DNA from 2 places in the Streptosporangium sp. NPDC000239 genome. Region 2 is predicted to be linked to the other one. Evidence: riboswitches for the same ligand, from Rfam matches in the RefSeq annotation. Region 2 holds a riboswitch; the other holds the start of a gene.
What was found. A riboswitch is a leader RNA that binds a small molecule or an ion and turns the genes downstream of it on or off. The one in region 2 is predicted to bind cyclic di-AMP.

Region 1: it holds a riboswitch for cyclic di-AMP, as region 2 does, so the genes downstream of both, ABT340_RS04990 (CHAP domain-containing protein) here and ABT340_RS10825 (hypothetical protein) in region 2, are expected to answer to the same signal.

What each region holds. Positions count from the first base shown of each region.
Region 1 covers NZ_JBEPEI010000001.1:1,081,604-1,087,254, reverse strand. The annotation lists gene ABT340_RS05005 (DUF6716 putative glycosyltransferase) at 1-545, opposite strand, end outside; gene ABT340_RS05000 (hypothetical protein) at 557-1,594, opposite strand; gene ABT340_RS04995 (oxidoreductase) at 1,739-2,611, shown strand; cyclic di-AMP (ydaO/yuaA leader) riboswitch at 2,996-3,133, shown strand; gene ABT340_RS04990 (CHAP domain-containing protein) at 3,149-3,847, shown strand; gene ABT340_RS04985 (ABC transporter substrate-binding protein) at 4,244-5,578, shown strand.
Region 2 covers NZ_JBEPEI010000003.1:364,324-369,974, reverse strand. The annotation lists gene ABT340_RS10835 (hypothetical protein) at 55-636, shown strand; gene ABT340_RS10830 (roadblock/LC7 domain-containing protein) at 707-1,090, shown strand; gene ABT340_RS10825 (hypothetical protein) at 1,385-2,014, opposite strand; cyclic di-AMP (ydaO/yuaA leader) riboswitch at 2,260-2,410, opposite strand; gene ABT340_RS10820 (lytic polysaccharide monooxygenase) at 2,677-3,597, shown strand; gene ABT340_RS10815 (ATP-binding protein) at 3,725-5,651, shown strand, end outside.

The DNA of each region.
Region 1 (5,651 bases), on a different contig from region 2:
TCCCTGCGCTTGGGCACCTTGGCCTGGGTGGCGAACACGACGCGGTCGCGGGGCCCCGCCGCGGGGACCTGCCCGCTGTCGCGCAGGAACGGCAGCCGGGTGAGGCCGATCTGTCCTCCGCCGCCGAGTTCCTTGCCGATGGTGGAGAACTCCTCGACCTCCCGCCCGCTGTGCAGGACGAACAGGTCGCATCCGCTGCGGAAGATCCATGCCTTCTCGGTCGCCGGGATGGAGATGCCCGGCAGGCCGGAGACGAAGACGGGCCGGGGCGTGAGACCGGAGAGGACCTCGCTGACCAGCACGTCCACCACGGGCCCTGTGCAGGCGACCAGCACCACGTCGGGCCTGAACCGCTCGGCGGCCCTGCGCAGGGCTCTGGCGGACAGCACCGGCGGGTCACCGGCCGCGCCGGCCACGGCCGCGTGGATCTGGGCCGGTGAGGGCGTGATGGGGGTACGGACCACCGTCAGCTCCGCCGTACAGCCCGAGGGCAGGCCCTCAAGCAGGTAGGCGGCCCACTTCAGGTAGGAATCCGAGTCGGCCACGGCCAGGACCTTCAACCTGTGACTCCAGTGTCGTGATGGGCGAACATCGATAGGTGCGTTCTGAGGGAGGGCGCCGCCTGGGCGGTCCACCACTCGTCGGGGACGTCCACGGTCTCCACGACGACGCCGCGGGCCGACAGCAGGACGCGCAGGGAGGTGACCGCGGTCGAGGGCAGGCTCAGGACCCGCTGCTCGGCCTCCAGTCCGCGCAGCGTCATCTCCGCGGGGGCGCCGCCGTCGTAGACGGTGATCCCGGGCTGCCTGCCGACCCTGGCGAGGTCGCCGGGGTCCTCTCTGCGGTGCGGGAAGTAGGCGACGGGCCCGGTCGAGCCGAGTCCGGCCAGCCAGCCGAAGTAGTGGTCGCGGTGGATGAGGCCGTTGCGGACCAGGGAGGTGCCCAGGACGACGGTGCGTTCCCTCGGCCCCGGTCTGCGCATGGGCTGGGACCTGAGCCAGGCGAAGTCGTGGGTGACCAGTTCGGCCCCCCGTGCGCGTACGGCCCGCGCCAGGTCGTCGGGGACGGGCAGCGCCGTGAAGATCGACAGGCGGCCTGCCCGGGCGGCCGCCCGCAGCCGCATGCCCGCGGCCGAGCCGAGCACCTTCCTGAGCGGTCCCGGGGTGGCTCTGGCCCGGAGCAGGGGCGTCCAGAACCGCCCGGTGAGCAGTTCCAGGAGCCTGATCGTGGCGAGCCCGTCGTCGACGATCACCATCCGGCCGGGCAGGGCGGTGAGCCAGGCCGCCTGGACCTTGCCGGAGAAGGCGTCGCCGACCGCCCAGCTCGTCCCCCTGCGGGGCCTGGGCATCTCGGGCGAGGGCTCGTCGAGTTCGAGCCCGGCCGGTGGGCCGAGTTTGGCGATCTCACGGCGGGTGACGGCCAGCGGGCGCAGCCCGGCCCTGGGCACCACTCGTGCGTGGGCGCCGAGCAGCCCCGCGTGGTGGGCCTCCACGGCGCAGAGCATCTGCAGCGGGGACTCCACCCAGGCAACGGCCGAACCCTGCTCCCGCGCGTGGTCTCGACCGTCCTCCACGCCGGGCGATGACCCGTTCACGACCGCCTCACCGTAACCCGGACGTCTTACGGCGCCGGGAACTACGGGTGAACACACGAATATGCCCTCTTGCGGGTCGTACTCGTGACGATCTACCGTAGTGTACGAAACCGTTTCGTACAGCTGGCCCCGGAGACGCCGATCATGTGGACCGCTGATGACATTCCCGACCTGTCCGGCAGTACGGCACTGGTCACGGGTGCCAGCAGCGGGATAGGGCTGGCGACCGCCCTGCACCTCGCCCGGCGAGGCGCCGAGGTGATCATGACCGCGCGCGACCGGGCCAGGGGGCGGGTGGCGCTGGAGAGGGTCAGAGCGGCGGCCCCGGAGGGACGGGTCGAGCTCAGAGGCCTTGACCTGGCCGATCTCGCCTCGGTGCGGGCGTTCACGGACGACCTTGACCGGCCGATCGACCTCCTCGTCAACAACGCGGGCGTCGCCATGATTCCACGGCGGACGACGGCCGACGGCTTCGAGGCCCAGTTCGGCGTCAACCATCTCGGGCACTTCGCCCTGACCGGGTCGCTACTGCCCCGGCTACTGGCCGGACAGGGGGCCAGGGTCGTCACGGTCTCCAGTGGCGCGCACGCGATGGGGCGGATCGACTTCGACGACCTGGGGCTGGAGAACGGCTACCGCCGCTTCGGCGCCTACTGCAGGTCCAAGCTGGCCAACCTGCTGTTCGCCCTCGAACTACAGCGCCTGGCCGGAGGCAAACTGCTCAGCCTGGCCGTCCATCCCGGGCCGACGGCCACCTCGATCATGCGGCCGGGCGTGTTCACCCGGCCGGTCACCGCCTTCATGCGGCTGGCGCTCAAGGCTCCGGAGAAAGGGGCCCTCCCCTCCCTGTACGCCGCGACCCACCCCGGCGTGACCGGCGGCACGTACGTCGGCCCGGGCCCCAGGGCGCTGACGCCTTCGCCCAGGGCTCTCGACGAAGACCTGGCGCGGCGGCTGTGGATCGTCTCCGAGGAGCTCACGGGCGTACGGTTCGCCGCGCTCACGTCACGCCCCTGACCGGCCCTGGGGCCGGGGGCGACCCCGCCGGGACGGGTAAAGAGACCCCCTCTTGACCCGGTGGAGGAGGGGTCGGCCAAAAGATCTACGTTCACCTGGCACGCGAAGTCCTTGCCCTTGCCCTTTACCGTGCCCGTCGTGTCGCGATCCCCTCTCCCACCGGGGATCGCGTCACCGAAAGGGAGATCGTCCCGGGTGGACGAGGCCCCAGTCTTCCCCCTCGAACGGGGCCCATTCCCAAGCCAAGGCAATGTGTCGGACTTGTAATCGTCTGTCCGGTTCACGTACGTTCAACGAATTCGCGGCGAACGCCCAGACCTTCGCAGGTCAGCGCATTGCCACGACATTGCCCGACCGTGCTCCACCAGGTGGACATCCGCCTGATGGACACGGCCGCCGAATCCGCGAGTCTCGCGGAACCGGGGACCCAGGTCCTTTGGGGTGAATCAGCGCATACGCGCTGTAGGACACTTTCCAGTCCGAACCCGTCAGCTAACCCGGTAGGCGGCATGGAAGCGACGCAAGGAGCAGTACCCCATGGCCAAGCACCGCCTTACCTCCACCCCCAAGACGCACTACCTGGCCCGTGTCATCCTCGGCACCGCCATCGCCCTCAGCGGCGGAGTCGTCGCCGGTGGACCCGCCCTGGCGGACACCCCCGAGCAGACGTCCGCCACCGTCCGGAACGCGAGCGCGGACACCGCCAAGACCAGCCTCCAGACCACGGCCGAGCGCCTGCCCAAGGTGACCGCCCAGCAGGTTCTGAACATCGCCTCCCAGCAGATCGGCGTCAGTGAGAACGCCCAGGGCGGCGGCACCAAGTTCCACTCCTGGTACATGTCCAGTGAGCGCGCCAAGGAGACCACCGCCCGTGACGGCGGCCGCATCCAGGACTACGCCAACGCCCCCTGGTGCGCGATGTTCGTCTCCTGGGTCGGCGAGCAGGCCGGCATCCGCCCCACCATGGGCTGGGACGCCTACACCGTCACCCACGCCAAGTGGTTCAGGGAAAACGGCCACTGGGGCACCACTCCCAAGCCCGGCGCCGTCGTCTACTTCGACTGGAAGGGCGGCAAGGACCTCGACGGGATCGACCACGTCGGCTTCGTGAAGCAGGACAACGGCAACGGCACGATCACCACGATCGAGGGCAACACCGGCAACGGCAAGGTCGAGCAGCGCATCCGTCCGACCTCCCAGGTCGTCGGCTACGGCTACCCGGTCTACAGCGGCTGACCCCATCCCCTCCCTCCGTACGGCCCCCGCCGTACGAGACCCCCATCCGCGGCGGACTCCCCGCCCGCCGCGGCGGTGATCCCCCGAATCCGGAAAGGGCCGTGGCTCCCCGAGCCACGGCCCTTTCGGCGTCCCGTCCCTCCGTCGATATGGGAGCGCTCCCAAAAAGAAGCACATCCATTTTGCGGTCGTTTGAGCCCATAAGTCGCAATGGAAACGGAGGAGGGTAACGGTTGCGTCTCGTCGTATTGACGTCGGCCCACCCGTCGGCCACGCTTCGTGGGAGCGCTCCCAACACGTTGAGGAACCGCCTCGTCGCAGAGCCGCGTCTGTCGGGGACCGGCCCGTGACGACACCTCCCACCGATTCGGGCGAACGACCTGAGAGGGGTCCGGAATGTTGAACCACAGGCGGCGCGGCAGGCTCGCCGCGGTCACGACGGTCACGGCCGCGGCGCTGGCCTTGACCTCGTGCGGTTCCGGCGGGACGGACGGGCCCGCGTCCACGGCGGCCGAACCGGTCGTCGTCACCGTGCACACCTTCGGCGGCGGCGAGAACTTCGGCTACGACAAGGCCGCCCAGGCCTGGAACGCCGCCCACCCCGGCATCCAGATCAGATACCAGAACCTGACCGACCGCTTCGAGGACGTCTACCTGCCCCAGTTGCTCCAGCGGTTGCAGGCGGGCAGCGGCGCGGCCGACGTGGTCGCCCTGGACGAGGGCGCGATGGGCCTGATGAAGGCCCGCCCGCAGTTCTTCACCGACCTCGGGCAGTACGGCCTCGGAGACCGCAAGGCCGACTTCCCCCCTGCCAAGTGGGACAACGGCGTCAACGCCGAGGGCAAGCTGTTCGCTCTCGGCACCGACATCGGCGGCATGACCATGTGTTACCGCACCGACCTGTTCGAGAAGGCGGGCCTGCCCACGGACCGCGAGGAGGTCGGCAGGCTCTGGCCCGACTGGAAGTCCTTCATGGACGTCGGCAGGAGGTTCCAGGCCGCCAATCCCGGAAAGGACGCGCCGCGCTTCCTGGACGGCCCGAACACCCTCTACAACGTGATCCTCGCCCAGGAGGCGCAGAGGAACGGCGACATCACCTACATCGACACGTCCAACAAGCTCGTCATCGACACCAACCCCGCCGTGAAGACCGCCTTCGACACGGTCAGGAGCTTCAGCGAGGCCGGGCTCACCGCCAAGCTGGCTTCCTTCACCCCGCCCTGGAACGCCGCCATCAAGAAGGGCGGCTTCGCCACGATGGGCTGCCCCGCCTGGATGCTCGGCGTGGTCTCCGGCGCCGCGGGCGAGCCGGGCAAGGGGAAGTGGGACGTCGCGACGGTGCCGGGAGGCGCGGGCAACTGGGGCGGCTCCTACCTGGCCGTGCCCAGGCAGAGCAAGCACCCGAAGGAGGCCGCCGAGGTGGTGAACTACCTCACCGGCAAGGACGGCCAGATCATGGCCTTCCAGGAGGCCGCCGCCTTCCCCAGTTCCCTGCCCGCCCAGCGGGACCCGGCGGTCGGCGACCTGAGGAACCCGTTCTTCAACGACGCGCCGACCGGCCGGATCTTCGGCGCGTCGGTCGAGAACCTGCAGCCGGTCTTCCTGGGTGAGAAGCACGCCCAGGTGAAGACCGCGGTCGAGAAGATCCTTGAGGGCATGGACCAGGGCTCGGTCCCCTACGACCAGGCCTGGCAGAGGTTCCTCGACGCCGGGGTCAAGGCGGCCGGCTGATCCGCTTCCCCCACCGGTCCCGTCGCCCCGGGACCGGTGGGGCCCACAGAGAAACCAGCCAGGAAAGCCCCCC
Region 2 (5,651 bases):
GGTTTCCCTACGCTGACCGGGCGGCGTTGTGGAGTCGTTGGCGAGGGGGACCCCGTGCTCGGAATCGAAGGCTGCCTGGCCGAGGCCATGGCCATCCCCGGTGCGCTGGACGCGGTGCTGATCGACCAGACCGGCGGGACGGCCGTGGCGGGCGGCGGCGCGGCCCGCGAAACCGGCGCGGGCAGGGCCGTCGCGGGGCTCGGCGAGACCTTACGGGCGATGCTCGACGGCCTCGCCGTGAGCCTCCCCGGCGAGCCCACTGGAATCCGTGAAGTGATCATAACCACCGACGACGGATACCATTTACTAAAACCATTGGAAACGGTGTTCGACGGCCTGCTCGTGATTTATGTCCGTCTTGATGTACATCACGCTGATCTGGCCCTGGCGCGGCATCGTCTCCAGTCCCTGTCGGGTCACCTGACCGCCCGTGCCGGGGGTCTCACCGCCCCGCCGTTCCCGCGTGAGGAACGGCACCGGTCCGGCCCGCGAGGGTGCTTCGACACGGCCGGGCCACCGTGCCCGCCCGCGACGGGACCTCCCGCCGGGGCTCCCGGGGGGACCGTGACGGCGGGCGACCCCGCCGACGTCGACCTGCTCATCCGGCTGAGGAACGCGCTGAGGGCACTTGCCTGAGCCCGGTCCGACGCCTTCGAGGACGCCCGTGAAACCGCGGACGCTGAAGCGGACCAGAAGGAGGGTGCCGGTGGAAATCCGCGACGAGGTACGCCAGGAGATGACCCGGCTACGTGAGCGGACACCCGATGTGGACGGAAGCGTCGTGTGCGGCGCGGACGGCCTGACGATAGCCAGTGACCTGGACGGCGGTTTCGCCGAGCAGACCGGCGCCCTCTCCTCGGCGCTGCTGGCCCTCAGCCGCCGGATGGCGGACATGACGGGCAGGGGAACCTTCGAGGAGACGCTGGTCTCCGCGGCCGGCGGCCACGCGCTCCTCTACACCGCGGGCCCGAAGATCGTCCTCACGATCCTCGCCCGCCCGGGGTCCAACCTCGGATTGCTGCGGCTTGAGGGACGCAGGACGGCGGAGAACCTGGCCGCCATCACCTCCCGCGCCCGGACGCCCCGGTGACCGGAGCGGCGAGGACGACCGCGAGGGACCACGCGACGCCGAGGAGAGACGGAGGGTCCGGCCCGCGGGCCGTACGGCACGGCCGGTGAACGCGGAACGAGGGCGGGCACCTGTGCGGGGTGCCCGCCCTCGTCCTTCCTGAGGGGGTCTCGGACTCCGAGGGGGATCGGAGGAGGGGTCCCGGGAGAGGAGCGGGACCTTCGGGGATCTCAGGAAGCGGGGATCCGAAGGGGGTCGGGGGTCTTCGGGGCCGGGGGATATTTCAGGGGGTTGGGGGATATTTCGCGATGAGGGTTACGGCCGCGGCGCGTCGGCCAGGGCGGTCTGCGGCGGCGTGGCCGGGTTGTGGTCCATGAGCTTCCAGGCTCCGCTGGAGAAGGCCACGGGGTAGTTCTTCTTGCCGACGCCGTCGCCCCACTTGGTGATGACGTACTCGACCTTGATGTGCCCCTGGCCGTCGACACCGTCCACGCCCAGCGTGTCGGAGTTGAAGCTGCCACCGGTCAGGTCGGCGAAGGTCTTGGCGTCGAGGTCGATCATGACGCCGCTGCTCGACGGCACGCCGGGGCCGCGGTCGCCGACGAAGAACTTGGCCTTCTTGCCGTTGTAGAGGACGTAGCCCTCGGTGAACAGCGGCCAGCTCGGGCTGGCGATCATGCCCTTCTGCATGGGCTTGCCGCTCGCGGGCAGACCGGTGTCACCGGCGCGGCCGGAGGAGTCGTCCCAGAAGTAGGAGGCCTTGGTCGAGCCCTTGAGCAGGACGGGCTCAGCGGCGGCCGGGGCGGTGGCGGAGGTGGCGGTGGTTCCGGTGCCGGTGTCGGCTGCGGCGGGCAGCGCGGAGACGACACCCGCGGAGGTCAGGACGCTCGCGCTCAGAAGGGTGGCGGCGAGCAGACGATGGCGCAGGGCAGCGGAGAAACGCATGAAGACAGGGCTCTTTCACGAGGGAACAGGACAGCCGCTCGTGCCGGGCCGAAGACGTTCGGCGATCAGTGGGGCACGGGGCGTGAGCGCTCACAGGGAAGAGAGGCCGCACCAGGAAACAGGCGGGCGTACACGGAGCGCGGTGCGGGGCGGGGGTGCCGCGGTCAGGCGCGGCGGAAGTCTCAGTCGATCCGCGCGAAGGCGGTGCGTGCCGGTGGGTAGGCGACGACGTGATCCATGAGGGGATCTCCTCTCCATCTCGTCTACCGGGTTAGCTGACGGGTTCGGGCGGTGGAGTTGCCCTACCGCCGCGTTGTCGCGGCGGATTCACCCCAAAAGGTGGGTCCCCGGCTCCCGTCGCCCTCGGGAGGCTTCGGGATTCGACGTCGACCGACCGCTCCTTCTCGTGAGGGGCAAGTCACCGGTCGAGAACAACTAGGACACTACCCACCACAAACGGACAAAGCAAAGCAAAAGCCATGAAAACCCCAGAAGATCTACCTTCAACCCCCAAGAAAGGGACATTGGCCAGGTCTTGACCCCACTCCGCCCATGGCGTTAAGTTCAGTGAAACTGTTAGGAAACTTACCTAATAATTAACCCGTAATCATGGGCCTGACCTGCACGTTCTCCGCCCTTATACCCCCCAGGAGAAGCCTTTCATGAACAATCGGAAGCTTGGTGCGATCGCCGCCGCGGCGGCCGTACCCGTCCTGCTCTCGACGGTCATGGCCGGTTCGGCGTCCGCCCATGGATCGATGGGAACACCCGTCAGCCGGGTCTACGCCTGCTATCTGGAGAACCCGGAGTCGCCCGACACCCCGGCCTGCAAGGCCGCCGTCGGCAAATGGGACACCCAGCCGCTCTACGACTGGGACGAGTTGAACATCGGCACCGCCAACGGAAAGCACAGGGAGATCATCCCTGACGGGCAGCTGTGCAGCGCCGGACGCGCCAAGTACCGGGCCTACGACGCGGCCCGCACCGACTGGCCCTCCACGGCCATGCCGACCGGCGGCGGCGCCTACACCTTCCGCTACCCCTACACCGCCGACCACCCCGGCACCTTCGAGATCTACATCACGAAGGACGGCTTCGACCCGCTCCAGCCGCTGAAGTGGTCGGACCTGGACTCCACCCTGCTGGCGAAGGTCAGGAACCCGTCCAAGGTCAACGGCGAGTACGTCATCCAGGGCCAGCTGCCCCCGAAGACCGGCCGCCACATCATCTACTCGATCTGGCAGCGCTCGGACAGCGCCGAGGCGTTCTACACCTGCTCCGACGTGACCTTCGGCAACGTGTCGACCCCATCCCCGACCCCGACCGCCACGGCGACCGCGACGGCGACGCCCACGGTGACGCCGACGCTCACCCCGACCCCCACCCCGACCGTCTCCCCCTCCTCGACGCCCACGCTGACGACGACCGCGACGCCGCCCGCGCAGCCCTGGGCCGCCGGTGTCTCCTACTACGCCGGGAGCGTGGTGACCTACGGCGGCTCCGCCTACCGGTGCCTGCAGGCGCACACCTCCCTGCCCGGCTGGGAGCCCGCCAACGTCCCCGCGCTCTGGCAGCGCGTGTGACCCGGTACCCGCCGTACGGGCCGTGAGGCCGTAGGGCACGCGAACCCCTCCCATCGGCTCCCGGGCGCGGGGCCGGTGGGAGGCTCGTTCTTCCGGACATCACGGGCGAACCCGGTAGCGTGAGCGCGTGTCACTGACCCTCGGCTGTTGCCTGGCCGCGCTGGTGACCGTCGCGGCGCTCTACGCGCTGGCCCTGTACGGCACGGCGGGAACCGCGGCGGCCGGGGCCGTCGCCGTCACCCTCGTGGTGGCGATCACGATCGGCGTCGTGAACGGAAGCCTCAGGGACGCCGCAGGCTTCGGCACGCTCGCCGCGGGCGCCGCCGCCGTCGTGTGGTCCCTCGGCCGCTCCCACCGGCGGCGCAGGACGGGCCGGGCCTCGCTCGCCGCCTACCGCGCCGCCTCGGCCGCCATCCCCAGACTCGCTGCGACCACCGAGCGCGACCGGCTGGCCGCCGAACTCCACGACGTGGCCGCGCACCGGCTGACCGGCATCGCGGTCGCCTCGGCCGCGGCCCTGCGGCTCGCCGACCCCGTCATGACCGCGGAGGCGACCGCCCACGCCGCCGAGGCGGGCCGTCTGGCCGTCGCCGAACTCGACCGCCTGGCCCGCATCGACCGGCGCGGCGGCGAGACGACGCTGGCCGACGTCGACGCCCTGGCGGGCCATCACCCCGGGGCCGACTACCGGCGCACGGCCGCCTCCGCGCCACCCGGGACCGCGGCGCTCGCCCTGCGCATCGTCAGGGAGAGCCTGACAAACGCGATGCGTTACGCCACCGGCGCCGCCGTACGCGTCCGGGTCGAGGAGAACGCGGGACACCTGGTGGTCACGGTCACCGACGGGGGCGGTCCCGCCGCCGGAGGGCTCGGCACCGGAACCGGCCTGGCCTCCCTCGGCAGGGCCGTACGCGCCGTGGGAGGGACGCTAAGCGCGGGCCCCGAGGGGGCCGGATGGGCCGTCAGAGCGGCGCTCCCGCTGCCCTCCCCGGCCACCGGGCCTGCTGCGCCCACCGCGTCTTCTACGTCCCCTGAGCCCCCGCGGCCCCTGTGGTCACGCCGTACGGCGGGCTGGCGGGGCGCCGCCGCGCTCGACTGGGCCCTCGTGGTGCTGGCGGTCGCACTGCCCGCGGGGTTCGGGCTGCTGGCCACGGAGGCGCCGCGGCCGTTCGTCTCCCCCGCCTCGGGCACGCTGCTGCTGGTCCTGCTCGTCCTGCACGCCCTACCGCTGCGCGGGCGCAGGCTGGCGCCGAAGCTGAGCCTGGCCGTGGCGCAGGGGACGTTGCTGGCCTGGCTGGCGTGCGACGCGGCGGGGCTGACCGTGCCGCACTCCGCCCAGCTGGTCCTCGTGTGCTGGTGGGTCGAGCTGACGCTGCTGTACACCGTCGGCGCGTACGGCTCCCGCGGCTGGCCCGCCCCGCTCGTGGTCGCCGGGCTCGCCGCCTTTCCCCTCGTCCCGGGCATGACGGGCCCTCCCCTGGCCGTCTGGGCCACGCTGAGCGCGGGGATGGCCGTACCGACGGGGCTGGCGTGGGGGTCGGGGCTGCTGGTCGGCGGGCGCAGGCGCAGGCGGTGGCGGGCCGAGGCCCTCGACCGGGAACGCCTCGACCGCCGCACGGCCGAGGCCGCGGGCGCCGAGCGGAACCGGATCGCCGCGGGGCTGCGCCGTACGGCGGGGGCACGGGCGCGGGCCGTGGTCGAGGCGTCGGAACAGGGACGGCTCGACCTGGTCCTCACCGAGTCCAGGGCCGGGCTCACCGCGCTCAGGGAGCTCCTCGACGAGCTTCGCGGCGGCTGCGACCCGGCGGACGACACGCCTCCCCCGGTCGTCGCCGGGATCGCGGCGCTGGCCGTCAGGCGCGGGGCCTTTGTCGAGCACGAGGGACGGCGCCGTCCCCTGCCCGCGACGGTCGAGGTGGCCGCCTACCGCCTGGCCGAGGCGCTGCTGGCCGACGGCGTGACGGTGACGGTGACCTACCGCGACGACGGCCTGGTGCTCTCCGGTCCCGGAGAGGCCAGGAAGGTGCGTGCCATGGTGGACGCGGCGGGCGGTA